2 regions of the Stenotrophomonas sp. YJH_SMC_40 genome follow, and region 2 is predicted to be linked to the other one. Evidence: riboswitches for the same ligand, from Rfam matches in the RefSeq annotation. Region 2 holds a riboswitch; the other holds the start of a gene.
What was found. A riboswitch is a leader RNA that binds a small molecule or an ion and turns the genes downstream of it on or off. The one in region 2 is predicted to bind glycine.
Positions count from the first base shown of each region.

Region 1: linked by a shared signal. The riboswitch ahead of gcvP (aminomethyl-transferring glycine dehydrogenase) and the one ahead of AC5P6X_RS03980 (trimeric intracellular cation channel family protein) in region 2 are both predicted to bind glycine.

Region 1 covers NZ_JCAFRX010000011.1:20,936-35,332, forward strand. The annotation lists gene AC5P6X_RS18515 (sensor histidine kinase) at 1-292, opposite strand, end outside; gene AC5P6X_RS18520 (response regulator transcription factor) at 279-992, opposite strand; gene AC5P6X_RS18525 (ArnT family glycosyltransferase) at 1,124-2,827, shown strand; gene AC5P6X_RS18530 (phosphatase PAP2 family protein) at 2,939-3,691, shown strand; gene AC5P6X_RS18535 (phosphoethanolamine transferase) at 3,688-5,337, shown strand; gene AC5P6X_RS18540 (M2 family metallopeptidase) at 5,982-7,946, shown strand; gene AC5P6X_RS18545 (hypothetical protein) at 8,238-8,630, opposite strand; gene AC5P6X_RS18550 (siderophore-interacting protein) at 8,699-9,595, opposite strand; gene AC5P6X_RS18555 (multidrug effflux MFS transporter) at 9,736-10,962, opposite strand; glycine riboswitch at 11,262-11,364, shown strand; gene gcvP (aminomethyl-transferring glycine dehydrogenase) at 11,427-14,294, shown strand; gene AC5P6X_RS18565 (VOC family protein) at 14,371-14,397, opposite strand, start outside.
Region 2 covers NZ_JCAFRX010000002.1:203,999-218,395, forward strand. The annotation lists gene AC5P6X_RS03920 (co-chaperone GroES) at 54-341, shown strand; gene groL (chaperonin GroEL) at 423-2,072, shown strand; gene AC5P6X_RS03930 (DUF6445 family protein) at 2,208-2,819, shown strand; gene AC5P6X_RS03935 (serine hydrolase domain-containing protein) at 2,848-4,011, opposite strand; gene AC5P6X_RS03940 (aspartyl protease family protein) at 4,079-5,008, opposite strand; gene AC5P6X_RS03945 (response regulator) at 5,115-5,822, shown strand; gene AC5P6X_RS03950 (sensor histidine kinase) at 5,855-7,153, shown strand; gene AC5P6X_RS03955 (MarR family winged helix-turn-helix transcriptional regulator) at 7,226-7,726, shown strand; gene AC5P6X_RS03960 (DNA alkylation repair protein) at 7,723-8,463, shown strand; gene AC5P6X_RS03965 (DUF6616 family protein) at 8,511-8,849, shown strand; gene AC5P6X_RS03970 (hypothetical protein) at 8,962-9,219, shown strand; gene AC5P6X_RS03975 (3-deoxy-7-phosphoheptulonate synthase) at 9,515-10,588, shown strand; gene AC5P6X_RS03980 (trimeric intracellular cation channel family protein) at 10,757-11,374, opposite strand; glycine riboswitch at 11,457-11,562, opposite strand; glycine riboswitch at 11,576-11,665, opposite strand; gene AC5P6X_RS03985 (GIY-YIG nuclease family protein) at 11,706-11,981, shown strand; gene AC5P6X_RS03990 (nuclear transport factor 2 family protein) at 12,053-12,484, shown strand; gene AC5P6X_RS03995 (hypothetical protein) at 12,490-12,945, shown strand; gene AC5P6X_RS04000 (NAD(P)/FAD-dependent oxidoreductase) at 13,034-14,314, opposite strand.

The DNA.
Region 1 (14,397 bases), on a different contig from region 2:
CCCCGTCATGCAGCCCCGGGTGCAGCAGGCGCACGCTTTCCGGCATGTTGCCTTCATCGAAGCGGAACAGGCTGAGCGTGTCCGAGTCCTGCCAGCGATAGTGCGGCTCGTGCTCGGTGTGCTCGACGATGCTGTCCAGTTCGGAATTGAGCAGCGCGCGCCAGGCAGCGTGCTCCGCATGTTCATGCACGTAGTTGCCGACGCTGAACACCGCGATCGACAGCAGCGCCAGATAGCCCAGCAACCACCACACCACGCGCCGGTACAACGGCCCCGGCTTACTCGCCTTCATCATCATCCTTGCCGGCATCGCTGGGCGTGGTCACGGCCAAGCGGTAACCCACCCGCGGCAGGGTATGGATCAGTTTCTCGGCGAACGGTCCGTCCACACTGCGGCGCAGCTCGTAGACATGCGAACGCAGCAGGTCGCCATCCGGCGGTTCGTCGCCCCACAGAGCGAATTCCAGCTGCTGGCGGGTCACCGCGCCGGGGCTGGCGCGCATGAGCACTTCCAGCAGCTTGCGGCAGGCCGGGTACAGGTGCAGCACCTGGGTGCCGCGCTGGGCTTCCAGGGTGGCCAGATCCAGCACCAGATCGCCCACCTGCAGGCGCTTGCGCGGGTTGCGGCCCTGCGCACGCAGCAGCAGCGCTTCCAGCCGCACCTCCAGCTCCGGGAGTGCGAACGGCTTGGTCAGGTAGTCGTCGGCACCGGCGCGGAAGCCGGCAATCTTGTCCGGCAGCTCGTCACGCGCGGTCAGCATGATCACCGGCACTTCCGATGCATGCTCGGCGCGCAGCCGGCGCAGCACCTCCGGGCCCTCCATGCGCGGCAGCATCCAGTCCAGGATGACGGCGTCATACGGATGGCTCCCGGCCAGGTGCAGTCCGGTGATGCCATCCGGCGCCACGTCGAGCACGTGCCCGCGCGACTCGAAATAGTCGAACAGGTTGGCCACCAGCTGGCGGTTGTCCTCGATCACCAACAGACGCATGCACGAAACACCCACGGAAGTTCGTACCATGGTAGCGCCGCACATGTCGGAATGCGGTCGCCCCGGCGCCGCTCTGACGCTTTTCCCACCCCCGCCACCTCAGAATGGCCGTTTTGCTCCCGGAGCCTGCCGTGCCCGTAGCCCTGCCCCGCCGTTGGCGCCTGCCCCTGTTGTGGCTGCTGATCATTGCTGCGCTGGCAGCGGGGATCGGCCTTCGGCAGCCGCAGCCGCCGGACGAGCCGCGCTTCGTGCTGGCGGCCCGGACCATGGTCGAGAGCGGGCAATGGCTGCTGCCGCACCGTGGCGTGGAACTGTATGCGGAGAAGCCACCCGTCTTCATGTGGCTGCAGGCCGCCGCCTACGAGATCGTCGGCAGCTGGCAGTGGTCCTTCCTGCTGCCGTCGTTGCTGGGCGCCCTGCTCAGCCTGTGGCTGGTGTCGGACCTGGCGCGGCGGCTGTGGTCGCCACGACATTCCATCTACGCCCTCGCTGCGCTGTTCTGCACCCTGCAGTTCGGGCTGATGGCCAAGCGCGCGCAGATCGACATGGTGCTGGTGGGCATGACCACCGTGGCCCTCTGGGGCCTGATGCGTCATCTGTGTGAACGCCGCAACCTGCCTGCCCTTTGGCTGGCCGGCTTCGCCGCAGGCGTCGGCACGGTGACCAAGGGCGTGGGTTTCCTGCCGCTGCTGATGGTGCTGCCCTGGTTCGGCTGGTGGCTGTACCAGCGCCGCCGCGGACGCACGGTGGAGGGTCCGCATCCGGCAACCCTGCTCTGGCTGATCCCGGCCTTCCTGCTGGGTGTCGGGGTGTGGCTGGCGCCGCTGGGCTGGGCCCTGCTGCACACGCCCAGTGCCGAACTGCAGGCTTATGCGCACGAGCTGCTGTTCAAGCAGACCGGCACCCGTTATGCCAATGCGTGGCACCACCGGCAGCCCGCCTGGTATTACCTGCAGGTGATCCTTACCCTGTGGCTGCCGGGCAGCCTGCTGCTGCCGATCCTGTTCAAGCCCTGGTGGCGCCGTATCCGCCGTGGCGACCGCCGCCAGTGGCTGCTGCTGGGCTGGGCCGTGCTGGTGCTGGTGTTCTTCAGCGCCAGCCCGGGCAAGCGCGAGGTGTACCTGCTGCCGATGTTGCCGGCGATGGCGCTGGCCGTAGCCCCGCTGCTGCCCGGCCTGCTGCGCCGCCTGTGCGTTCGCCGCTACCTGTTCGGCTACAGCGTGGTGCTGATGCTGGCCACTGGCACGCTGGGCGTGATGCTGCTGACCGAACACGCTTGGGCGGTGGCCCAGCTGGAACGCCGCGCCATGCCCGATACCCTGCTGCCGGTGCTGGGCGATGGCCTGCTGACCTTCGCCATCGCGCTGGCCACGCTGATCGTGTGGTTGCGGGTGCGCCGCGCGGCGACGCTGGTGCTGCTGACCCACGGCATGCTGTGGATGCTCTACGGCCTGGTACTGATCCCGGCGCTGGATCCCTATGCATCGGCGTCAGCGCTGATGCGCCGGGTCGGCGCGCGGATCGGACCGGATGCCGAACTGGCGCTGGTGGCCTGGCGCGAGCAGAACCTGCTGCAGGCCGACCGCCCGGTACGCGAATTCGGCTTCAAGCGGCCTTGGGCAGAGCAATGGCATGACGCCGGCCCTTGGCTCGCTGAGGCGCCGGACAAGCGCTGGCTGCTGGTGCTGGACGATGCGATGAGCCCCTGCGTGGACCCGGCCAAAGTGATCGACATCGGTGTTGCCAACAGGAATCGTTGGCAACTGCTTCCCGGTACCGCATGGAACCCGGAGTGCCACGCCGAGCGGACAGGATCGACCGCCGAAGAAGACTGAACGTTGACACGTGCCGGACGAACATTAACCCGGCACGAACGAGCATCCGACCCTTCTCCGACATCCAGGTGACGAGCATGACTGCGGATTCCCGAACCGTCCCTTCCCAGCATGCCCGTCCGTCCCCTTGATTCGGTAGCGCCGCTTGCGACATCACCACTGGCGTCTCGATTTGCCGTAACTCACCTCTGGCTGCCTGTCGCAATCGGTCTGCCGTTGTTTACGCTGCTGATGGGCTTCGGCGGCGATCAATGGGTGGCCGATCACCTGTTCCGTCTTGAAGGCAGCCACTGGGCGCTGCAGGACGCCTGGATCACCCGCAGCGTCGTGCACAAGGCCGGCAAATGGTTGAGCACGGCGGCGGCGCTGGTCGTGATCCTGCTGTGCTTCCACCACTGGCGTAGGGGTCGCGATCGCACCCTGCAATGGGCGCTGCTTTATGTCGTAATTGCCATGGCACTGGGCACCGGCGTGATCTCCCTGCTGAAGTCGCTGGTGCCGATGGAATGCCCGTGGGACCTGCTGCGCTACGGTGGCCACCAGCCTTTCATCGGTCTGTTCACCCTGCGCCCGGAAGGCATGCCGGCACAGGCCTGCTTCCCGGCAGGCCACGCCAGCGCAGGCTATGCGTGGCTCTGCCTGTACTTCTTCGCGTTGCTGTGGCGGCCGTCCTGGCGGTGGACCGGGCTCTGGATCGGCCTCGGCACCGGCCTGGTGTTCGGGATCAGCCAGCAGTTGCGGGGCGCCCATTTCCTTTCGCATGACATTGCCACCGCGTTGATATGTTGGCTGCTTTCGTTGGGCCTGTATGTTCTGATCCACCGTCAGCTGGACCGTCCCCACCGCCAGGAGGCAAACGCATGAGTGCATCGGTCCAACGCCCCGCCCGCCTCCCCGCCCTTGCGGGTCTTCGCAACTGGCGGCCGCAGCTCTCCACGGAAGCACTGATCGCGCTGACCAGCCTGTTCTTCGCGGTGGCCGGCAACGGCCTGTTCTGGCACAGCGCGATGGCGAGCCATCCAGGCAGCCTGCGTTACGCGCTTTCGCTGCTGCTGTTGCTGCTGGGTGCGCACGGCGTGCTGCTGGGCATCCTGGTCTGGCGCTGGAATGCCAAAGTGGTAATCAGCCTGTTGCTGCTGGTGACGGCGTTCGCTGCGCACTACATGAGCCGGTACCACATCTATCTGGATGCGGACATGCTGCGCAACGTGCTGGCGACCGACCCCAAGGAGAGCCGCGAGCTGATGACCGTATCGCTGCTGTGGCCGCTGCTGCTGCTGGCCGTGCTGCCGATGGTGGTGCTGTGGCGCGTGCAGCTGCGCCGACGCAGTTGGGGCCGCAGCCTGCTGTGGCGACTCGGCTTCCTGGTCGTGGCGGCGGCGACCGCAGTTGGCGGTGCGCTGATCTCGTTCCAGGATGTCTCGGCGCTGATGCGCAACCAGCGCGAAGTACGCTATCTCGCCACCCCGGCCAACGTGCTGCTCGGTATGCCGCGCGCGCTGCGTGGCGACAACCCGGTGCAGCGCGCGCCGAAGCTGCCGATCGGCACCGACGCCAAGGCCACGCCACGCGCCCCGGCCAGCAAGCCGCGCCTGCTGGTGATCGTCATGGGCGAAACCGTGCGCGCGCAGAACTGGGGGCTCAACGGTGGCCGCAACACCACCCCGGAGTTGGCCCAGGCACCGGTGATCAACTTCCCCGACATGCACTCCTGCGGCACCAGCACCGAAGTATCGCTGCCGTGCCTGTTCTCGCCGTGGGGACGCCACGACTACGATGAAAAGAAGATCCGTGCACACCAGTCGCTGCTGCACGTGCTGAACCGCGCCGGCATCGCGCCGTTGTGGCGTGACAACCAGTCCGGCTGCAAGGGCGTCTGCGAAGGGCTGGAGTTCCAGTCGCTGTCCGATACGACCACGCCGGGGCTGTGCGCCGATGGCCGCTGCATGGACGAGATCCTGCTGCAGGACCTGGCCGCCCAGGTGCGTGCCAAGCCCGGCGACCGCGTGGTGGTGCTGCACCAGCTGGGCAACCACGGCCCGGCCTACTTCGAGCGTTACCCGGCAGCCTTCGCGCGCTTCAAGCCAACCTGCGACACCCGTGACATCGGCCGTTGCTCTCGCGAAGAGATCACCAACAGCTATGACAACGCGGTGTTGTACACCGATCATTTCCTGAGCAAGACCATCGGCACCCTGCAGGGCATGCAGGATTACGACACGGCGATGATCTACCTGTCCGACCATGGTGAATCGCTGGGCGAGAAGGGCCTGTTCCTGCATGGCGTGCCGTATGCGATCGCTCCGGCCGAGCAGACCCGCGTACCGATGACGATGTGGTTCTCGCCGGGCTTTGCCAGCAGCCGTGGGTTGGACCTGCAGTGCGTGCGCAAGCGTTCGGCGGCGTATACCGACCACGACAACCTGTTCCCGTCGGTGCTGGGCCTGATGCAGGTGAAGACCTCGCTGTATGAGCGCGATCGCGACCTGTTCGCCAACTGCGAAGGTTGAGGGTTGTTCGGCAGGGCTTGCAGCCCTGCACCCGCGGTAGTGCCGGCCGCTGGCCGGCAGCCTCGACAGCAACAGCAACAGCAACAGCAAAAGCAAAAGCAAAAGCTGGCATTCCGTGGATTGGCGGGGTGGGTCCGGTTGCGGGGGACGCTGCAAGTACGTCCATGTAAGCTCGGTCGCCGCATCCATGCGGCTCACGCCCCCGCAACCGGACCCACCCCGCCTTCGACAGATTTCCGCGATCTGTTGGAACGACGCATTGCCCTGGTGGGTGTCGACCTTGGTCGACACAGTAGATCCACGCCATGCGTGGATGACTCATTCGATATCTGACAGATGTGTCGACCAAGGTCGACACCTACCGACAGCACATGGAATCTGTCGGAGGTGGGGCGGTGTCGGAGTGCGGGGTGTCAGCCGCATGGATGCGGCTGCCAAGCCTACAAGGACGTACTTGCGGCGTCCCCGCACTCCAACACCGCCCCGCCAAACCACGGACAGTCCGCTGTTGCTGTTGCTTCGGCCTTTGCCGTTGCTTGAAGGCCTCTGCGGGTGCCGGGCGCCGCCCGGCCGACTTCCGCCACTTGCGGTGGCAGCGACGGCCCACTAGCCTTCGGCCGTCGTTCACCACCCAAGGACCGCCCGTGAAACACCGTCATCTCCTGCTGGCCTCGACAATCGCCGCCGCCACGCTGGCCCTGGCCGCCTGCAAAAAGGAAGCTGCCCCAGGCACCGATACCGCCAGCAGCAGCGCCCCGGCCGGCGAAACCGCCGACCAGTTCGTGGCCCGCATCAATGCCGAATTCAAGGCCGCCTACCCGGAGATGACCTCGGCGCAGTGGCTGTCTTCCACCTACATCAACAGTGATTCCGAACGCATCGCGGCCAAGGCCAACGAGCGCTCGCTGACCCAGCTCAACAGCTGGATCGAGCAGGCCGCCAAGTTCGACGGCAAGCCGATGAGCGAGGACAGCAAGCGTGCGATCCACCTGCTGAAACTGATGTCCTCGATGCCGGCGCCGCGCGATCCGGCCAAGCTGGCCGAGCTGACCCAGATCGCCACCCGCATGGAAGGCAGCTACGGTGCCGGCAAGTACTGCACCGACGCCAACGATCCGAACTCCTGCCGCCAGCTGGGCGAGCTGGAACAGGTACTGGCGCGCAGCCGCGACTATGACAAGCAGCTTGACGCCTGGCAGGGCTGGCACAGCACCACCAAGAGCATGCGCGGCGACTACCAGAAGTTCGTCGGCCTGGTGAACGAAGGCGCCAAGGGCATGGGCTTCACCGATGCCGGCCAGATGTGGCGCAGCGGCTATGACATGCCGCCGGAGCAGATCGGCCCGGAAACCGACCGCCTGTGGGAACAGGTCAAGCCGATGTACGAGCAGCTGCACTGCTACGCGCGCGGCAAGCTGGACAAGACCTATGGCAAGGACAAGGCCGAAGTAGGCAATGGCCTGATCGCCGCGCACCTGCTGGGCAACATGTGGCAGCAGGACTGGTCGAACCTGTGGGACCAGCTGGAACCGTACCCGGGCGCCGGCAGCTTGGACATCACCGCGGCGCTGGAAAAGCAGTACCAGACCAACCTGAGCGCGGCGCTGGCCAAGGCCGGCAAGGATGCCAACGTGGCCGCGCAGTACAAGGCGCAGCGCGAGGCCGAACTGCGTACCGCCAAGCAGATGACCGAGCGCGCGCAGGACTTCTACGTGTCGCTGGGCATGCCGTCGCTGCCGCAGTCCTACTGGGAAAAGACCCAGTTCATCAAGCCTGACGACCGCGACGTGGTCTGCCACGCCAGTGCCTGGGACATGAACATGGAAGGCGACGTGCGCACCAAGATGTGCATCAAGCCGAACGAAGAGAACTTCACCACCATCTACCACGAGCTGGGCCACATCTATTACGACCTGGCCTACAACCCGCTGCCACCGCTGTTCCAGGGCGGTGCCAACGACGGCTTCCATGAAGCGATCGGCGACACCATCGTGCTGGCGATGACGCCCAAGTACCTCAGCTCGATCGGCCTGGTCGATGCGCCGACCGAAAGCCGCGAGGCGGTCATCAACAACCAGATGCGCATGGCGCTGTCAGGCGTGTCGTTCCTGCCGTTCGGGCTGATGATCGACCGCTGGCGCTGGGGCGTGTTCGATGGCTCGATCACTGCCGACAACTACAACAAGGCGTGGTGGGACCTGAAGGCCAAGTACCAGGGCGTGGCGCCGGCCAGCACCCGTGGCGAAGAGTTCTTCGATCCGGGCGCGAAGTACCACGTGCCGGGCAACACTCCGTACACCCGCTACTTCCTGGCGCGCATCCTGCAGTTCCAGTTCTACAAGGGCCTGTGCGACGCGTCCGGCTACAAGGGCCCGCTGCATGAGTGCACCTTCTACGGCAACAAGGAAGCCGGCCAGAAGTACTGGGCGATGCTGAGCAAGGGTGCCAGCCAGCCGTGGCAGGCCACGCTGAAAGAGCTGACCGGCACCGACAAGCTCGATGCCGGCCCGATGATCGAGTACTTCACCCCGGTCAACGAGTGGCTGAAGCAGCAGAACGAAGGCCAGATGTGCGGCTGGCAGGCCAACGCGGCCCCGGCGACGAAATGAAAAAAGGGACGGATCCGAAAGGATCCGCCCCTTTCCGGTAGTGCCGGCCGCTGGCCGGCAACTACGCGATGAAGACCCAACGGGCAGCCGGCCAGCGGCCGGCTCTACCGAAACAGCAGTCAAAGGCCAGATGTGCGGCTGGCAGGCCAACGCGGCCCCGGCGGCGAAATGAGAAAAGGGGCGGGTCCGCGAGGATCCGTCCCTTTTTGGTAGTGCCGGCCCCTGGCCGGCAACTGCACGGTGGAAATCCGTCTGGCAGCCGGCCAGCGGCCGGCTCTACCGCAACAGCGGTCAGCTGTTCTTCTTCGCGGCCATCGCTGCGGCCAGCTCGGCCTTGAATTCCTCGAAGGTCTGGCCCTTCTCCCTGGCTTCGGCCTGTGCGGCATCGCGCAGCGCGTCGGAGTACATCAGGCGCACCGGCGTGCCATTGCGTTCGTGCAGTTCACCGGCCTGCATGATCAGCGCCAGCACCTGCGCAGCGCTCTCGCTGTGGCCCGCGATGCGGCCGTCCATGCCCAGCACCCATTCGCCGTCGCGGCGCACGACACCGGCCAGCAGGGTGCGCTGTGCATCGCGCAGTTCCGCATGCGGCTCCACCGGCGAGGCCTGCGCGGCGGCCTTGTTGGCGGCCTGCTTTTCCTGGCGACGGCGCTGGTCGCGGCGGGTCTTGGAGCTGGTGGACATGGTGCGGTACCGCTGCGAAGGGGGGCGCAAGGATAGCGCACCCCGCCCGCAGCACCGCTTCACACCCCTCAGTCCAGCACTTTGCCGTGCCGCCAGTAGCCCATGAAGGTGATCGCGCGGCGGTCCAGCCCGCAGTCGCGCACCAGATGGCGACGGATCGCCATCACCGCCCCCGCCTCGCCCGCCACCCAGGCATACAGCGGCCCGGCCACACCGGTTTCGGCCTGCTCCCAGAGGATCTGCGTATCGACGTCGATCTCCTCCAGCGCATCGCCGGCAGCCACGCCCGAGGTCGCTGCCAACCGCGCCTGGACCGCCTGCAGCAACCGCTGTCCGTAGGCGGCCTGCCCGCGCGGCAGCCAGACCAGCTCGGCGCTGGAGGGCGCCTTCAGGTGCACCGCATCACCGGCCTGCGCCACCTCCAGCAGCGCCAGCGTGCGCGGTGGGTCGACCATGGCCGCCAGTTCCTCGAGGATGCCGGCCACCGCAGGCAACGCGGTTTCATCGGCCACCAGCAGCACCTGGCCGACACCGGCCGGTGGCTTCCACTCCCAGCCCTCGCTGCTCCCGGCACAGTCGGCGTCCGGGGCCAGCAGCACCACGCGGTCGCCAGGGCGGGCGTGCATGGCCCAGCGCGAGGCGGGGCCGGTTTCGCCATGGATGACGAAATCGACGTCGACCTCGCCCTGCTCGGCGCGCAACTGGCGGATGGTGTAGGTACGCATCGGCGGGCGCTTGTCGTCCGGCAGGGCCCGGTAGCGTGGGTACCAGTCTTCACCGCTGGGGACCTGCGGCACCTCCTGGCCGGGCAAGGGGAAGAACACCTTGATGCGCTGGTCAGGGCCTTCGGTCTTCATCCGCGCCACGTCGGCACCGGTGAACACCATGCGGTCCAGGGAAGGGGAAAGAACGCGGCGCTCCTTCAGCGCCACCTCGAACAGGCGGTAGGTCTGCTGCGCAGCCATGGGGAACCTCATGCAACGACATCGGATTGGCTGGCTGTCGTGCATCCACGCACCGGCTGGCTGGAGTGCCCAGCCTAGTCCGGTCGTTCCTCTTCGCAAGCGTTGCGGGCAAAGCGGCCGGCCCTACCCCTGCGCGCTGCTCAATGGCCCGTGCAGGCCGCCTGTGCCGCGCGTTCACGCTGGTGTTCCCAGTACCAGAACACGAAGCCGGCGGCGAAGAACGCGGCCTGCCCCAGCGCCAGGTGCAGCGGGCTGGCGCTGAGCAGCGGCGACACCACGCCGGCCACCACCGTGCTGATCATCAGCTGCACGAAGGCCTGCAGCGACGAGGCCAGGCCGCGCTGGTGCGGATACATGTCCAGCACCGCCAGCGCCAGGATCGGGAAGATCAGCGCCATGCCCATGCCACCCAGGAAGATCGGCAGCACCGCCCACGGCAGCACGAACTGCGGCGACAGCGCCACGTAGCCGACATTCAGCAGCACCGACAGCGCACACAGGCCGAAACCAATGGACACCTGGCGGGTGGGCGTGGTGCGCCCGGCCATGCGCCCGGACAGGAACGAGCCGGTGGTCATGCCGCCGATGGTGGGGATGAACAGCCAGGCAAAACCACCCTCGCCCAGATGCAGGTGCTGCATCACGAACACCGGCGCCGAGGAGATGTACAGGAAAATGCCGCCGAAACCGATGCTGCCGGCCAGCGCCAGGCGCAGGAACCGCGGGTTGAAACCGATGCGCACGTAATCACGCAGCAGCACGCGCGGCGACAACGGCACCCGTGCCTCCTCCGGATGGGTTTCCGGCAGGTAGCGTGCAGTGGCCGCCAGCAGGAGCAGCGCAAACACCACCAGGAACCAGAAAATCAGTGGCCAGCCAGCGCCACTGAGCAGGATCCAGCCGCCGATGATCGGTGCGATGGCCGGAGCGATGCCGAACAGCATCGAAACCTGGCTCATCAGGCGCTGCGCGTCGTGTCCGTGGTACAGGTCGCGGATCACCGCGCGGCCGACGATCATGCCGACGCCCGCTGACAGGCCCTGCAGCGCGCGGAACGCCAGCAGCGTGGTCAGGTCGGTGGACAGCGCGCAGCCGACCGAAGCGCCGACGAACACCACCAGGCCACCGAGGATCACCCGCTTGCGGCCCCAGGCATCGGACAGCGGGCCGTGCGCCAGGCTCATCAGGCCGTAGAACAGCAGGTACACGCTGATGGTCTGCTGCACCGCCACCTCGTCCACCGCCAGGCGCTGGGCCAGCTGCGGGAACGCGGGGAAGATGGTGTCGATCGAGAACGGACCGAACATGGCCAGGCCGGCGAGCAGCAGGGCCATGCGGCGGGTGGAGGGAGCAACAGCGGCGGTCATGGGAAAGGCGTCCGGCAGGGCCATGCGCGGCACGCACGGCGGGCGCCGGTCCCCTGCAGCAGGGACGGCGCCAGATGAATTCGGGTATCCGCCCATCATAGGTGGGGATTGCGCCTGATGCCATGCAGCAGTGCACAAAACGCACGGACGGGCCATCGGCCATTCAGGCGCGGCCGCCAGGTCCGAAGGCGGCCGCCGCGCCCGCAACGGGCTATAATCGGCGGGCAACACGGTGGGAGAAGCGGAACACCGCTGCCGAAGGCGCAACGCCCGTAATCGCTCAGGCCCGATACCACCCGTAACACAACTCTGGAGAGACCGGTTCGATCCGGCGCCGAAGGGGCACGAAGCTGCGGTCCGCCGCGCTTTTAAACTCTCAGGCAAAAGGACAGAGGGGCGCCCCGCAGACCGCCGACCGGCGGCTTGTGCCCGTGCGTGTGCCCTTTCCTGACGGATCCTTCGCCATGTCCCAGAACACCCCTTCCCTGCGTGAGCTCGAGCACCACAACGCGTTCGTCGAGCGCCACATCGGCCCCAACGACGCCGAGATCGCGCAGATGCTCGACGTCGTCGGCCACGCGTCGCTGGATGCGATGACCGACGCCATCGTGCCGGCCAAGATCAAGTCGCCGGCACCGCTGGCACTGCCGGAGTCGATGACCGAAGTGCAGGCACTGGCGAAGATCCGTGCGATCGCCGACAAGAACACCGTGCTGCGCAGCTTCATCGGCCAGGGTTACTACGGTACCCACACGCCGAACGTGATCCTGCGCAACATCCTGGAAAACCCGGCGTGGTACACCGCCTATACCCCGTACCAGGCGGAAATCTCGCAGGGCCGCATGGAAGCGCTGATCAACTTCCAGACCCTGTGCGCCGACCTGACCGGCATGGAAATCGCCAACGCCTCGCTGCTGGACGAAGCCACCGCCGCCGCCGAAGCGATGACTCTGGCCAAGCGTTCGGCCAAATCGAAGTCGGACACCTTCTTCGTGCACGACGCCGTGCACCCACAGACCCTGGAACTGCTGCGTACCCGCGCCGAGCCCATGGGCATCGTGCTGCGCGTCGGCACCCCGGCCGAAGCACTGGAAGCAGAAGCGTTCGGCCTGCTGCTGCAGTATCCGGACACCTTCGGCCAGGTCGGCGACTACAAGGCGCTGGTCGATGCCGTGCACGCACGCGGCGGCCTGGTGGCCGTGGCCACCGACCTGCTGGCCCTGACCCTGCTGGCTGCCCCGGGCGAATGGGGCGCGGACATCGTGGTCGGCAACAGCCAGCGTTTCGGCGTGCCGTTCGGCTTCGGTGGCCCGCACGCCGCCTTCATGGCCTGCCGTGACGCCTACAAGCGCTCGATGCCGGGCCGCCTGATCGGCGTTTCGATCGATGCCCAGGGCAACCCGGCCTACCGCCTGACCCTGCAGACCCGCGAACAGCACATCCGCCGCGAGAAGGCCACCTCCAACATCTGTACCGCGCAGGTGCTGCTGGCGGTGATGGCCTCGATGTACGCCGTTTACCACGGCCCGGAAGGCCTGACCCGCATTGCCCGCCGCACGCACCGCCTGGCCTCGATCCTGGCCGCAGCGCTGCGCAATGCCGGCGTGCAGGTCGGTGGCGACTTCTTCGACACCCTGCACGTCACCGGCGTGCATGCCGATGAAATCCATGCCAAGGCACGCGCCGCCGGTTACAACCTGCGCGCGATCGACAGCGACTCGGTCGGCATCAGTCTGGACGAGACCACCACCCGCGCCGACATCGTCGCCGTGGCTGCGGTGTTCGGTGCCTCGCTGGACGTCGACGCGCTGGACGCCAGCACCGCCGACGCGCTGCCGGCCGGCCTGCTGCGCCAGTCCGCGTTCCTGACCCACCCGGTGTTCAACACCCACCACAGCGAGCACGAACTGCTGCGCTACCTGCGTTCGCTGGCCGACAAGGACCTGGCGATGGACCGCACGATGATCCCGCTGGGTTCGTGCACCATGAAGCTCAACGCCACCGCCGAGATGATCCCGGTGACCTGGCCGGAGTTCTCGCAGATCCACCCGCTGGTGCCGGCCGACCAGGCGCTGGGCTACAAGGAACTGATCGACACGCTGGAAGCGATGCTGGTCGAATGCACCGGCTACGACGCGGTCAGCCTGCAGCCGAACTCCGGCGCACAGGGCGAGTACGCCGGCCTGCTGGCGATCCGCGCCTACCACCGCTCGCGCGGCGAAGGCCACCGCGACATCTGCCTGATCCCGGATTCGGCGCACGGCACCAACCCGGCCTCGGCGCAGATGTGCGGCATGAAGGTGGTGGTCACCAAGACCGATGCCAACGGCAATGTCGATGTGGAAGACATCCGCCTCAACGCCGAGAAGTACAGCGACCGCCTGGCCGCGATCATGATGACCTACCCGTCCACGCACGGCGTGTTCGAGGAAGAGGTGGTCGAGATCTGCGAGATCATCCACAAGCACGGCGGCCAGGTGTACACCGACGGCGCCAACATGAACGCCCTGGTCGGCGTGGCCAAGCCCGGCAAGTGGGGTTCGGACGTTTCGCACCTGAACCTGCACAAGACCTTCTGCATTCCGCACGGCGGTGGCGGCCCGGGCGTCGGCCCGTGCGCGGTCAAGGAGCACCTGGCGCCGTTCCTGCCGGGCAAGCTGGGTGACAACGGTCCGGTCGGCATGGTCAGCGCGGCCAGCTTCGGCAGCGCCTCGATCCTGCCGATCAGCTGGATGTACATCGCGATGATGGGCCGCGAAGGCCTGCGCAAGGCCACCCAGGTCGCGCAGCTCAACGCCAACTACATCGCCAAGCGCCTGGCGCCGCACTTCAAGACGCTGTACACCGGCCGCAACGGCCTGGTGGCGCACGAGTGCATCCTCGACGTGCGCCCGCTGGAGAAGACCAGCGGCATCGGCGCCGAGGACGTCGCCAAGCGCCTGATCGACTTCGGCTTCCACGCCCCGACCCTGAGCTTCCCGGTGGCCGGCACGCTGATGGTCGAGCCGACCGAGAGTGAGTCGCTGCACGAGCTGGACCGCTTCATCAACGCCATGATCCAGATCCGAGAGGAAATCAGCGCGATCGAAGACGGCCGCCTGGACCGCGAGGACAACCCGCTGAAGAACGCGCCGCACACTGCCACCGCAGTGACCGCCAGCGAGTGGACCCACTCCTACCCGCGCGAACTGGCTGCCTTCCCGCTGGCCAGCCTGAAGCAGAGCAAGTACTGGCCGCCGGTGGCACGCGTCGACAACGTGTACGGCGACAAGAACGTGATGTGCGCCTGCATCCCGGTCGATGCCTACAAGGACGATGAAGTCGAAGCGTGATTGACGGAACGGCCCGCGCAAGCGGGCCGTTTTCATGAGGGTGTGTGGACCAGGGCCCACACGCACAAACATCCGATCACGGGTCCGGCATCTGCCCCAGGCT
Region 2 (14,397 bases):
GTGCTAACATCGCCGGACTTTTTTAGACCAATCAATCACTTAAGAGGTCTCCTATGAGCATCAAGCCGCTGCACGACCGCGTTGTGGTCAAGCCGATCGAAGCCGACGAAATCTCCGCCGGTGGCATCGTCATCCCCGACTCGGCCAAGGAAAAGTCCACCAAGGGTGAGGTCGTGGCCGTCGGCCCGGGCAAGCCGCTGGACAACGGCAACGTGCGCGCGCCGTCGCTGAAGGTCGGCGACAAGGTCATCTATGGCCAGTACGCCGGCAGCTCGTACAAGAGCGAAGGCGTCGAATACAAGGTCCTGCGCGAAGACGACGTGCTCGCCGTCATCGGCTGAGCCTCGGCGCGACCTGTTTCAACCTGATCCCAAACTCCCAGCCGCCGGGCACCGTCCGGCGCTACCAATGAGGTAAATGCAATGGCTGCCAAGGATATTCGTTTCGGTGAAGACGCCCGTTCGCGCATGGTGCGCGGCGTCAACGTTCTCGCCAATGCCGTCAAGGCCACCCTGGGCCCGAAGGGCCGCAACGTCGTGCTGGAAAAGAGCTTCGGCGCCCCGACCATCACCAAGGACGGCGTCTCCGTCGCCAAGGAAATCGAACTGGCTGACAAGTTCGAGAACATGGGCGCGCAGATGGTGAAGGAAGTTGCTTCGCGCACCAACGACGATGCCGGCGACGGCACCACCACCGCCACCGTGCTGGCCCAGGCCCTGATCCGCGAAGGCGCCAAGGCCGTTGCCGCCGGCATGAACCCGATGGACCTCAAGCGCGGTATCGACAAGGCCGTTTCGGCCGCCGTCGCCGAGCTGAAGAACATCTCCAAGCCGACCGCCGACGACAAGGCGATCGCCCAGGTCGGTACCATCTCGGCCAACTCGGACGAGTCGATCGGCCAGATCATCGCTGACGCGATGAAGGAAGTCGGCAAGGAAGGCGTCATCACCGTTGAAGAAGGCTCGGGCCTGGACAACGAGCTGGACGTGGTCAAGGGCATGCAGTTCGACCGCGGCTACCTGTCGCCGTACTTCATCAACAACCAGCAGTCGCAGACCGCTGACCTGGATGACCCGTTCATCCTGCTGCACGACAAGAAGATCTCCAACGTCCGTGACCTGCTGCCGGTGCTGGAAGGCGTCGCCAAGGCCGGCAAGCCGCTGCTGATCGTGGCCGAGGAAGTTGAAGGCGAAGCGCTGGCCACCCTGGTCGTCAACACCATCCGTGGCATCGTCAAGGTCGTGGCCGTCAAGGCCCCGGGCTTCGGCGACCGTCGCAAGGCGATGCTGGAAGACATGGCCGTGCTGACCGGCGGCACCGTGATCTCCGAAGAAGTCGGCCTGTCGCTGGAGAAGGCCACCATCAAGGACCTGGGCCGCGCCAAGAAGGTGCAGGTCTCCAAGGAGAACACCACCATCATCGACGGCGTCGGCGACAAGGCCAACGTTGATGCACGCGTGGCGCAGATCAAGACCCAGATCCAGGACACCTCCTCGGATTACGACCGCGAGAAGCTGCAGGAACGCGTGGCCAAGCTGGCCGGCGGTGTTGCCGTGATCAAGGTCGGCGCCTCGACCGAAATCGAAATGAAGGAAAAGAAGGATCGCGTCGACGACGCCCTGCACGCCACCCGTGCGGCCGTTGAAGAAGGCGTGGTTCCGGGCGGCGGCGTTGCCCTGGTCCGCGCGATCACCGCGCTGGCCGGCCTGAAGGGCGCCAACGAAGACCAGAACCACGGCATCCAGATCGCCCTGCGTGCGATGGAAGCCCCGCTGCGCGAGATCGTTGCCAACGCCGGTGACGAGCCGTCGGTCATCATCAACAAGGTCAAGGAAGGCACCGGCAGCTTCGGCTACAACGCCGCTACCGGCGAGTTCGGCGACATGCTGCAGTTCGGCATCCTGGACCCGACCAAGGTGACCCGTTCGGCGCTGCAGAACGCGGCCTCGATCGCTGGCCTGATGATCACCACCGAAGCCATGGTTGCCGAAGCTCCGAAGAAGGACGAGCCGGCCATGGGCGGCGCCGGTGGCATGGGCGGCATGGGTGGCATGGGCGGCATGGACTTCTAAGGTCCACGCCCGCGTCGGACGTTGCCGGCCCTGGCCGGCGCGTCTCCCCGATGCAAGGAAAAACCCCGCCGCGAGGCGGGGTTTTTTTGTTGTCCGGTTGCCGCCATGGCGCCGCGTCGCTACGCTCGCAGGACCATGCCTACCTCGTTCATCGTCGTCGACGACTTCCTCTCTCCAGCCGATGCACACGGCCTGCGCCAGGCCGGGCTGGGCCTGACCTACCCGGCGCAGGAGGGGGCATTCCCCGGGCGTAATTCGCTCGAACGGCTGGAGCTGGACGGCCTGTCCGAGGCCGCGTCGCGGTTGGTCAACGAGCCGCTGCGGCCGGTCAATCCGTTGCAGTCGCACGGCAAGTTCCGGCTGACCCTGGCCAGCGATGTGGGTCGCGCCAAGGTGCACACCGACCATTCGCACTGGTCCGGCATCCTCTACCTCAGCGCCCCGGAGCACTGCGAAGGGGGTACCGAGTTCTTCCGCCATCGCCGCACCAACACCGAGCGCATGGCGCTGAACGCCCACGAGCTGGCTGCGCTGGGCTACGCCAACGGCGGCGACATGCATCGGGACATCATCGAGCGCGACAGCGTCGACGACAGCCAGTGGGAAATGACCATGCGCATCCCGATGCGCTTCAACCGCCTGGTGCTGCTGCGCCCGTGGTTCTGGCATACCGCCGGCCCGGCCTTCGGCGACCGGCCGGAGAATGGGCGGCTGGTCTACCTGATGTTCTTCGAGCAGGCGCGTTGAAGGGAGATCATCCACGCATGGCGTGGATCTACTTCACGAATGCCTTCGCTGCGCCGTACTCCCACTGCCACGGTACGCCGATGTCGCCCAGCACGAAGGCCACCATCGCCGGGAAGGTCGCCTCGGCGCGCACATCGTTGCCCAGGATCACCACGCAGCGCTGCTGCTGCTCGACGCACACCAGCGTATTACCGACCGCATCATCGTGGCCGCCCTTGTAGAAGCCCGCGCCTTGCGGGCCACGGAAAGTCACCACCCCCAGGCCGGCCGCCAGGTCCTTGCGCTGCAGCGCCTTCGGCAGCTCCGGCTGCAGGGTGGGGAACTGGCTGGCGGTGGTGATCGGCAGCTGCGGCCGCACCAGCTCCTTGCGCATCGTCACTGACAGCCCATCGCCGCGCACGTAGCCGGCGGCGAAACGGGCCATGTCGGCGATGGTGGTATCCATCGAACCGGCCGCGCGTACGCGGCTGCGCTCATCGTGCGGCTCGGCGGTGCCCTCCTTGGTCCAGCCGTCGGCCAGGTTGGTGGCGAAGTCCCCGCGCCACATCATGCTGGTGCGGGTCATGCCGAAGCGGTCGAATACCCGCTGCTGCATCAACGCACCCACATCCTCGCCCAGCCGTCCGCGTTCGATCACGAACTGCAGCAGGATCAGCCCTTCGCCGGAATAGCCGTAGCGGCTGCCTGGATCGAAGTGGAACTTCAGCCGGCCGTCCGGTTCCAGAAACGCGAAGTTGGCAAAACCACTGGCGTGGTTGAGCAGCAGGCGAGGGGTGAGCTGGCGCCAGCGCGCATCATCGGCCAGCACGCTGTAGTCGGCGTACTTCTTCGTTTCGGGCGGATAGTCTGGCAACGGCTTGTCCAGCGCTGTGGCGATGCTGGCATCCAGATCGATCCTGCGGTCCTGCGCCAGCTGCGCGACCAGATGGCCGAATGCCATCTTGGTCAGCGAGGCGGCGTACATCACCGTATCAGTGCGCAGTGGTTCGCCTGCGGTATTGCGCTCGCCGTAGGCGGCGACGTGCACCACCTTGCCGCCGTCGATCACCGCCAGTGCCATGCCGCGCGCCTGTGCGGCCTGCATCAACCGCTGCGCTTCGGCATCGATGCGGGCCGGCGAGGGTACCGGGGGAGGTGCAGCCAGCACGGCCAGCGGGAACAGCGTCAGCAACATCAGGGCAGCACGGCACATGCGTGGAACTCCTGGTGGGGCGCACGGTGATGCTACGCCAGGCTGCCGCTGGCGTCATTGCCGGATGTCAGCTGGCCTGCGGCCGGCGCAGGCAGATCCGGGACGCGCCGGCACCGATGTCCACCTGGCCGCCGCGCATTGCATCCGCACCAAGGATCAGCGCCGGCCGGCCCTCCAGGCCGATCGCCTTGAACACTGGCAGTTCGCTGATGCGGACCTCCATCGAGGGGTGCTGCCAGCCGTTGCCGGCCATGCCGGGCAGGGTGTACAGCCAGGTTGCCTGCTTTCCGCCGCCCAGGCCTTCGGTGCCCTTTTCACGCACCCGCACCCGTGCGTCGCTGCCGTCGGTGCGCAGCCCCAGTGCGCGGGCTGCTTCGGCGTTGAGGACGGTCTGCGCGGCACCGGTGTCGACCACGGCGATGGCGTCCACCGCGGGCGCGCCCAGTGCAAGCATGATGAAACCGAACTGGCGCAGGCCGTCAGTGCGTCCGGGCAGCGCATTGGGCTGGCAACCCGGTCCTTCCAGGTTCAATCCGCCGGGTGTCCACAGCGCCAGTTGATTGCGGCCGAAGTCCCAACGGGTGTCCCAGCGTCCGGTCAGATCGTTGCCGATCAAGCCGTCAATGGCCGGATCATCGTCCTTCGGCAACGACGACAGATCGACCTTCATGGCTTGGGCCTGCAGCTGCCAACTGCCCAGCTGCCAGGACGTTCTGCGTATGCGCTGCAGCCGCGCGGAGGCTGCACTTGCCCCTTGGGCCTGCGATACCTCCGCATCCGCATCTCCCAGACCGTAGCGCCGCACGACGCGGTCATCGACCAGCGTGGCGCCTGCCGCGCTGTCGACCACGAAGCGCAGCGGTTCGGCACGCCCGTCCAGCGACACGGCCACGGCCGGATGACCGCCCTGCATCCACATCGGCAGGATGTGTTCGGGGGAATCGGACGCCAGCGCAGCCAGCGGGGCAGCAAGCAGGACGAATGGGATGAGGCGCAAGGCAAGTCTCCGCAGTGATCATGGGTGACCATTGGCGCGCAGCGGCGTATCGCGGGAATATCGGCGTTGATACCGTCCTGATACAGACCTGCCTGATACTGCCTGCATGACGACTCCCGCCCGTGTCATCGTTGTCGATGACGACGCCAGCATCCGTGATGCCATCGCCGATTGCCTGTTGCTGCATGGCTACCAGGTACGGGTGGCAGCGGACGCGACGGCGCTGGACGTGCTGCTGCAGGTCGATCGCCCGGACGTGATCATCCTCGACTGGATGATGCCCGGTGAGGATGGCCTGTCGGTCTGCCGCCGGCTGCAGGCACGGGCCATTCCGATCCTGATGCTGTCGGCGATGGGCAGCGCACCGGACAGGGTGATCGGCCTGGAGATGGGCGCGGACGACTACCTGGCCAAGCCGTTCGACCCGCGCGAGCTGCTGGCGCGGGTACGCGCGCTGCTGCGCCGGCAGGACAAGCTGCGCGCGCAGGTAGCCAGTGAACTGCGCTTTTCTGGTTGGCGGTTGCTGCCGGAACAACGTCGCCTGCTGGCGCCGGATGGGAACGAGCTGGTGCTCAGCCGTGGTGAATTCAGCCTGTTGCTGGCGCTGGCCGAACGCCCCGGGCGGGTGCTGGGGCGCGAGCAGCTGCTGCAGCTGAGCCGTGGCGAACCGAGTGACAGCGTCGACCGCGCGGTCGACCTGGCGATCAGCCGCCTGCGCCGCAAGCTCGGGCAGGCCTCACCCGGTGCGGAAGCCCTGGTGCAGACATCGCGTGGCGAAGGCTATCGCTTCCACGCCGAGGTCCAGGTGCTGTGAACAGCCGGTGGCCGACCGCGCGTTGGATCACGATGCTGGCCCTGGCCAGCCTGCTGCTGGCGACACTGGTCAGCGTGGCCGTGGTTGGCTGGATGCCTCGGCCCGCGCCGCCACCGATGCGGTTGGACCAGGCCGTGCAGGTGCTGCGGGGGGAGCAGGCCGCGGCACCACTGGGCCTGCATCTGGCGACGCAGGATGCGCCACCAAAGGGCAGTGCCAGTGACTGGCTCACCCAGTTGGCGGCGCTGCAGATGGGTTTGCCGGCGAAGGAGGTGCGCCTGGTCTGGAGCGGACAGGGCAAGGCGCCTGATGTGCAGGTCATCGAAGGCGGCGCGGTGCTCGACGGCACGGCGCGGGTCGGTGTACTGAAGGCGCAGGCCGCGCTGCTGACCGCGATGCAATGGCCGCCGTTTGAACTGGGCGTGCGCCAGGCCGATGGCCGCTGGCGGGTGGTCGGCAGCGATCACAGTGATCTGGCAGCTTGGCGGCGACAGGTGATACTGGCGCTGCTGGGCGGTGCCGTGTTGCTGGCGCCGCTGGCGGCGTGGGCATCGATCCGGCTGGGGCGTCCACTACGACGCTTGGCCGATGCCAGTGCACGTGTGGACCTGCAAGCCGACACGCCCCTGCCGGATGATGGCCCGCGCGAGGTACAGATGCTGGCCGCCGCGATCGGCACCGGTCGAGAGCGCCTGCGTGCGCAGGCCCAGGACATGACCCATATGCTGGCTGCAGTGGCGCACGACCTGCGCACACCATTGACCGGCCTGCGACTGCGCGCCGAGTTCGCGCCCACACCACAGGCGGCCCGGATGGTGGCGGACATCGAGCGCATGGACACGATGATCGAGCAGGTGCTCGATTACGCACGCGGCGAATTGCAGCCGTTGCAGATGCGCCCGCTGGATCTGGCCGCGCTGCTGGAGGAGTGCGTGCAGGCAGCGTTGCTGCGCGGTGTCGAGATCTCCATCCAGGGGCCGGACAGTCTGCCCTGGCACGGCGACGCGCTGCTGCTTCGGCGCGCGTTCGACAACCTTATCGACAATGCCGATCGCTATGCCGGGGCGGTGGAACTGCGGCTTGCCGTGGTTGAGCGAGGGGTCCAGCTGGAGGTGATGGATCGGGGCCCAGGTATCGCCGAGGGCGACCGAGTACGCCTGCTGCAACCGTTCCAGCGCAGCGAGCGTTCTCGTAGTCGCACCACCGGTGGTGCGGGACTTGGGCTGGCAGTGGCCGCCAATGTGGCGAGGCGGCACGCGGGCGAACTGCAGCTGCTGCACCGGGAGGGCGGCGGGCTGGTTGCGTGCCTGCTGCTGGGAAAGTTCACCTGATATCGGCTGTGGTTTACAGGCAGCGGCTGTTCGGCTGTATGATTAGCCACCTAACCATATCACGTGCGTGAGATGATCGAAGCCAAGCACCATGCCCTGATCGAGGAAGCGCAGCGACGCGGTCACGCCAACATCGCGCCGCTGCGCCTGTGTTTCCAGCTGCTCTCGCTGTCCTCGTCGATCGATCGCGACTGCGCCGCGCGGCTGGCACCGCATGGGCTCAGCGAGGGTCGCTTCATCGTGCTGTTCCTGTTGCACGGGGCCGGTGGCGCACTGCCGCCGCATGTGCTGGCCGAGCGCGCCGGCGTGACCCGCGCCACCATCAGCGGCCTGCTCGATGGCCTGCAGCGCGAAGGCCTGCTGCAGCGTCGCAACGATGACGGGGATGGCCGCCGCCTGCAGATCGTGCTGACCGCACCGGGAAAGCGTTTGGCCGAATCGCTGTTCGAGCAGCACACGCAATGGATCGGTGGGCTGTTCAACGGCCTGGATGCTGATGAACAGCAGCAGCTGTCACAGCTGCTGCACAAGGTCTGGCAGCACACGGACGCCGGGCGGGAATCCGCAGCATGAGCACGGCCATTCCTGCGGAACGCCGGCAAGCACTCAACACCGGCCGCGTCCCCGCCACCCATCTGGCAGAATGCCTGGCAGTGGATTTTGCCGCGCTGCTGCAGGTGGTGGCGCCTGCGCTTGCACCGGAGGCGCTGCAACGCATGCGGGACGCCTCAGGCAAGGGCATCACGCTGCGCATGGCCCTGGCTGCGCAACTGCTGCGTGAGGCGGGGCAGGGGGCGCCTGCGCTCTGGCAGCATCACAGCTCCGATACCGTGCGCGGCTGGGCCTGCTACCTGATCGGCAGCGATGCCCGCGCAACGCTGGCAGGGAAGCTGCAGCAGATGCGCACACTGGCCGATGACCCCCATTTCGGTGTGCGCGAATGGGCGTGGCTGGCACTACGCACGGACATCGTTGCCGCACCACTGCAGGCGCTGGAGCACCTGCAACCGTGGTCACAGGAAACATCGCCGTACCTGCGCCGCTTCGCCTGCGAAGCACTGCGTCCGCGCGGTGTCTGGGCCACGCATATCGCACTGTTCAAGCAGCACCCGGAACATGCATCCGCGCTGCTGGAAGCACTGGCCGACGATCCGGAACGCTATGTGCAGGATTCGGTCGGAAATTGGCTCAACGATGCCGGCAAGACCCAGCCGCAGTGGCTGCGCCAGCTGTGTACGCGTTGGCAGCATGAGCGCCACAGCGACGCCAACGCCTACATCCGCAAACGCGCGCTGCGCTCGCTCCGGTAGTGCCGGCCGCTGGCCGGCAACCCCCGAACCCTCAAGGAAGAACCACCATGTCGCACACCTTCATCGAGCTCTACACCGCCACTCCTGCCTGGACCACACTTCCGCCCGAGCAGCGGAACGCCTTCTTCGCCCGTATCGGCGCCGGCATGCAGCAGTTCGATCCGGTCCGCATCACGCCGCTGGCGATGGGCCGCATTGCCTCGGGCGTACCGCACGGCAGCGATGAGCAGTTCTATGCGGTCTGGCGCTGCGCAAGCCGCGAGGAGGTCGATGCGTTGATGGCCGGCATTGCCGCTACCGGCTGGCATGAGTACTTCACCACCACCCAGGCGGTAGGCGCGATGGACAGCATGGCCCAGCACCTTGCCGACCTGGCGGCCTTGTAGCGGGGCGGCAGACGCCGGCAGATCCCGGTGCTGGGCATGGGTGGCACATGCGCCTGTCACGCAGACGCGGTAAACAGGACATTGCCCATGTCCATCCGCAGGAAGGTCGATCATGCAGAGCACGCTCCAGGTCACGCTGTTCGGCCCTCTTGGCGACAGCCCGGCGTTGCAGTTGCCGGGGCTGGAGGGGCCGTCGGTGGCCATCCAGGAATCGGCCCTGCGGCGCTTGGTTTCCGATCTCTACACCGCGCGTTCCCTGCTCAACCCCGAGCAGCTGGACGAGGCCCGGCAGGAACTGGATCGCGTGCTGGAACGCTGGGCCGACATCCATGAGGGCCTGCTGCTGGACGTGGAAGTGCATGGCAAATGAGCGACGTTGCGTGGGTGCCGCCGCGTGGGCAGGGCTGGCGCGCATCTCGCTGAACCGCGTCCCCAGTTGCGGATGAAACATTTTGCACTGCGCAAAAGCTGTGCTATCAATACAACCCATGAACGCAGCCGCCACCCGCTTTTACTGGTATTACTTTCCGAAGCCACTGGCGGAGGAAGGACTGCGCTCACCCTGAAGAAAGCTTCAGACGCATTCCCGAAAGCCGCCAGCGAACCTGGCGGCTTTTTTCATGCTGCCACGCTGGGGACCCCCAACGTTCCGGAGACCTCCCCCAATGCCCCCGCACACCGACGACCTGCGTATCCGCACCATCGAACCGCTGACACCGCCTGCCCAGCTGCTGGCGATGCTGCCGTGTGACGATGAAGCCTCCGACACCGTCAGCGCCTCGCGCGCGGCCCTGCACCAGATCCTGCATGGCCGTGACGACCGCCTGGCGGTGGTGGTTGGCCCATGCTCGATCCACGACCCGAAGGCCGCCATCGAGTACGCCCAGCGCCTGAAGCCGCTGCGTGACGCGCTGGCCGGGGAACTTGAAATCGTGATGCGCGTGTACTTCGAGAAGCCGCGCACCACGGTGGGCTGGAAGGGCCTGATCAACGATCCGGACCTGGACGGCAGCTTCAGGATCGACAAGGGCCTGCGCATCGCCCGTGGCCTGCTGCGCGACATCAACAAGCTCGGCCTGCCGGCCGGCGTCGAGTTCCTCGACGTGATCTCGCCGCAATACATCGCCGATCTGGTGGCCTGGGGCGCCATTGGTGCGCGCACCACCGAAAGCCAGGTGCACCGCGAACTGGCCTCGGGGCTGTCGTGCCCGGTCGGCTTCAAGAACGGCACCGATGGCAACGTGAAGATCGCCGCCGACGCGGTGGGTGCGGCCTCCAATCCGCATCACTTCCTGTCGGTCACCAAGCAGGGCGGCACCGCCATCGTGTCGACCACTGGCAACCCGGATTGCCATGTGATCCTGCGCGGCGGCAAGCAGCCGAACTACGATGCAGGCAGTGTCGCCGAGGCCTGCCAGGCGCTGGCCAAGGCCAAGCTGCCGACTCGTCTGATGATCGACGCCAGCCATGCCAACAGCCTGAAGAATCCGGACAACCAGCCGAAGGTGATCGAGGACATCGCCGTTCAGTTGGAAGACGGTGAACAGCGCATCGTCGGTGTGATGATCGAGAGCCATCTGGTCGGTGGTCGCCAGGAACTGGTGGAAGGCCAACCGCTGGTCTACGGGCAGAGCATCACCGATGGCTGCATCGACTGGGACACCACCGTGACGGTGCTGGAGCGACTGGCCGCGGCCGTGCGCGCCCGTCGCGACGTGAAGGTGTCCGAAGCCGCTTGACTGCGGCACGTGTGTGGATGGCGGCCAGCGCCTGCGGGGGTGCGGCCGCGATCAGGGCCGGTCGGAGTTGGAGACCGGCCCATCTGCACCGGCGATGCGCCTGGCGCTGCGCATGAGCGACAGCGCCAGGTACATCGCCGGGGTGGTGCGGATTCCGCCGCGCGAACCTCAATGCACTTCGTCGTGGTACACGAACTTCGGCATTTCCCAGCGGTAGTGGATCGCCAGCAGGCGTAGCGCGAAGCCGCCGCCGAGGCAGCACAGGATCGCGGTGGCGTCGGCCACGCCCCAGTGCAGCAGCAACAGGTAGGCCGCGCCGGTCAGCAGCGCGATGATCGCGTACAGCTCCTTCTGGAAGATCAGCGGCACCTCGTTGCAGAGGATGTCGCGCAGCACGCCGCCGAACGCGCCGGTCAGCATGCCGGCGATCAGCACGATCGGCATCGCATGGCCGGCTTCGCGCGCAATCGAGCAGCCGATCAGGGTGAAGGCGATCAGGCCCAGGCCATCGAGCACCAGGAAGGTGCGGCGGAAGTGGTGCATCCAGCGCGCCACCCAGGTGGCGATCAGCGCCGCGCACACGGTGAAGCCCAGGTACTCGGGATGCTTCACCCAGCCCAGCGGGTAGTGGCCGAGCAGGATGTCGCGCAGTGAACCACCGCCGAGTGCGGTGACGCAGGCGATCATGACCACGCCGAACAGGTCCATGCGGCGGCGGCCGGCGGACAGCGCGCCGGTCATGGCTTCGGCGGAAATGGCGATCAGGTAGATGATGGACAGCAGCATGGGGCAGGCTCCGGGCGCGGTGGGGCCGGCCATGCGCGGACGCCGCCATTGCCTGCGCAATGACGGAATGACGATGACCGGTGCCGCTCCCGCTGTCCTTTTGCCTGAGAGTTCAGCGGCATGGGCCGCGTGCCCCTTCGGCGGATCGTCCCGGGCATGCCCGGTGACCTCTCTCCAGCTCGGCGAGTCGAATGCATGGTTGGTGGGATTCCAGCCCACCGGCCTGAGCGATCATGGGAGCCTGCGCCTTCGGCGGGCGCCAGCGCGGCGCCTCTCTCCTGCATTCGGGCGCCAGTATATCCGCTGCAGTGCAGCACGGCATAATCCGGGCATGGCCCCGTCCCTCCGCCCGTGGTTCCTGTACCTGCTCGAATGTCGCGATGGCAGCTATTACGCCGGCATCAGCACCGACGTGGACGCGCGTTTCGCCGCCCACCAGGCTGGCAAGGGCGCGCGCTACACCCGGGCCCGGCCGCCGCTGCGGGTGCTGGCCGTGCGCGAGTACCCGGACCGGGCCGCCGCCTCCCGCGCCGAATGGCAGCTCAAGCAGCAGCCGCGCGAACGCAAGCTGGCCTGGCTGCAGGCGGTGGATGCTCGGTCCCTGTAGATCCATGGCATACATGGATGCCTCTGTGCCGCCATGCGATGATCGCCCAGCCCTCAGCGCTGGAGACCCGGATGTCCACCGTCGCCCTGTTGTTCGCTCTCTCCGCGTCAACCAGTCCCGCTGCCGACCCGGCCACCCTCGCGGCCATCGAAGCCACCTGCCATGACTACGTCGACGGCCAGCTGGAGGCCGACCCGCAGCGCGTCGCCCGCTCCCTGCACCCGGACCTGGCCAAGCGCGCGGTCCTCGGCGATACGCCCGACGAGCGGCTGGGCCTGCGCCGCATGTCGAAGGAAGAACTGGTCGCGCTGACGAAGCAGGGCGCGCTGAAAACCCCGAAGGATCAATGGGACCGCCGCTGCACGGTGCTGGACGTGACCGGCAATGCCGCCTCGGTGCGATTGGAAACGCCGTGGTTCGTCGATTACTTCCACATGGGGCGCTTCGACCAGCGCTGGGTCATCGTCAATGCGTTGTGGTACCCGAAACCGAAGGCGAAGTGAGCACGATGCGTGCCGCCGGTAAGGCATGGGTCTCCGTCGTCGTATTGGCCGCCGGCATCGCACTGCTGCCTGGCCTGCTGTACCTGCTCGGGCTTGCCCTGGTGGGCGGTTGGCCGAAGCCAGCAGACCGTGCGCCCAGTGGTGTGGCTGCGTGCAGCAGTGAACCGCGAACAGGATTTCAGCCGATGAATCCCTGGAGTTTCGCCGCGCAGTTCTTCGACGACGACGCGATGAAGAAGAAGGTGCCAGAGGTGGAACGGGAGGCGTTCTGGATTGCCCGCCGCCATCTTTGGCGGCAGCCACGGCACGACATGCTGCGCTGGCATCTGAGCAGCACGGCACTGACGATCTGGATTACCCGCAACTGGAGTGCCGCGCAGATTGCCGACACCGCAAGGAAGGAGGACTTCTGCCGCGCATGGTCGAAACGGCGGGTGCCCGGCGGCCCGATGAAGCGGTAGATCCACGCCATGCATGGATGATGTTGGAGTCAGAGCCCTTTCCTGCGGAGAGGGGACGGACCGCGCGGCAGCCGGCCAGCGGCCGGCACTACCGTCGGGGTCGCCGGTCTTCCTGGTCATCACCGAAGATGATGCGCGCGCTGCGCTGGTAGCTCCAGTACGCCACGGCCCAGTTCAGCAGCACTACGATGCGGTTGCGGAAGCCGATCAGGAAGAACACGTGCGCGGCCAGCCAGAACCACCAGGCCAGCACGCCCGACAGCTGCAGCCGCCCCAGGTGCACGATCGCGGCCATGCGACCGATAGTGGCCAGGTTGCCGTAGTCGGCGTACTTGAACGGGCCGGGCTCGGGCTTGCCGTGCAGGCGTGCACGGATCACCTCGGCCACGTATTTGCCCATCTGCTTGGCGGCGGGCGCCACGCCGGGTACCGGCTTGCCGTTGGCCTGGCTCAGTGCGGCCAGGTCACCGGCCACGAACAGCTCCGGGTGATCGGGCAGGGTCAGGTCCGGTTGCACCGGCACGCGGCCGGCGCGGTCCAGTGGCACGTCCAGCGTGCGCGCCAGCGGTGAAGCGGCCACGCCGGCGGCCCAGACCACGGTGCGGGCCGGCACGAACTGGTCACCGAGCGTGAAGCCCTGGCTGTCGATGTCGCTCACCGGGGTACCGGTCAGCACTTCCACGCCCAGCTTTTCCAGCTGCCGCCGTGCTTTCAGCGAAAGCACTTCCGGGAACGAGGACAGCACGCGCGGGCCGGCTTCGACCAGCCGCACCTTGGCGCTGGCCGGATCAATGTGGCGGAACTCATTGCGCAATGTATGCCGCGCGATCTCGGCCAGGGTGCCGGCCAGTTCAACACCGGTGGGACCGCCACCGACCACCGCGAAGCTCAGCCACGCGGCCTTCTTCGCCGGGTCCGGTTCTGCTTCGGCACGCTCGAACGCCAGCAGCAGCTTGCGGCGCAGCGCGATCGCATCGTCCAGCGTCTTCAGGCCGGGCGCATCATCGGCCCACTGGTCGTTGCCGAAGTAGGCGTGGGTGGCGCCGGTGGCCAGCAGCAGGCTGTCGTAGTCCAGCGTGCTGCCATCGGCCATGCGGATCTGCCGGGACTGCTTGTCGATGGCGACCACTTCGCCGAGGCGGACTTCCACGTTGCGCTGGTGGCCGAGGATATGGCGCAGTGGTGCAGCGATATCCGGCGCGGACAGGCCGGCGGTGGCCACCTGGTACAGCAGCGGCTGGAACAGATGATGGTTGCGGCGGTCGACCAGGGTGATGCGTATGCGCTCGCGGGCCAGGGCACGGGTGGCCCAGAGACCGGCAAAACCGCCGCCGACAACAACCAGGTGGGGAACGCGCTCGCGACTCATCGACTCACTCCAGTGGGGGCATTGGGGGAAGCGCCTGGCATCTTCGCACGGCGGCCGCCTGTCACGTCAGCGCCCGCGTGGAT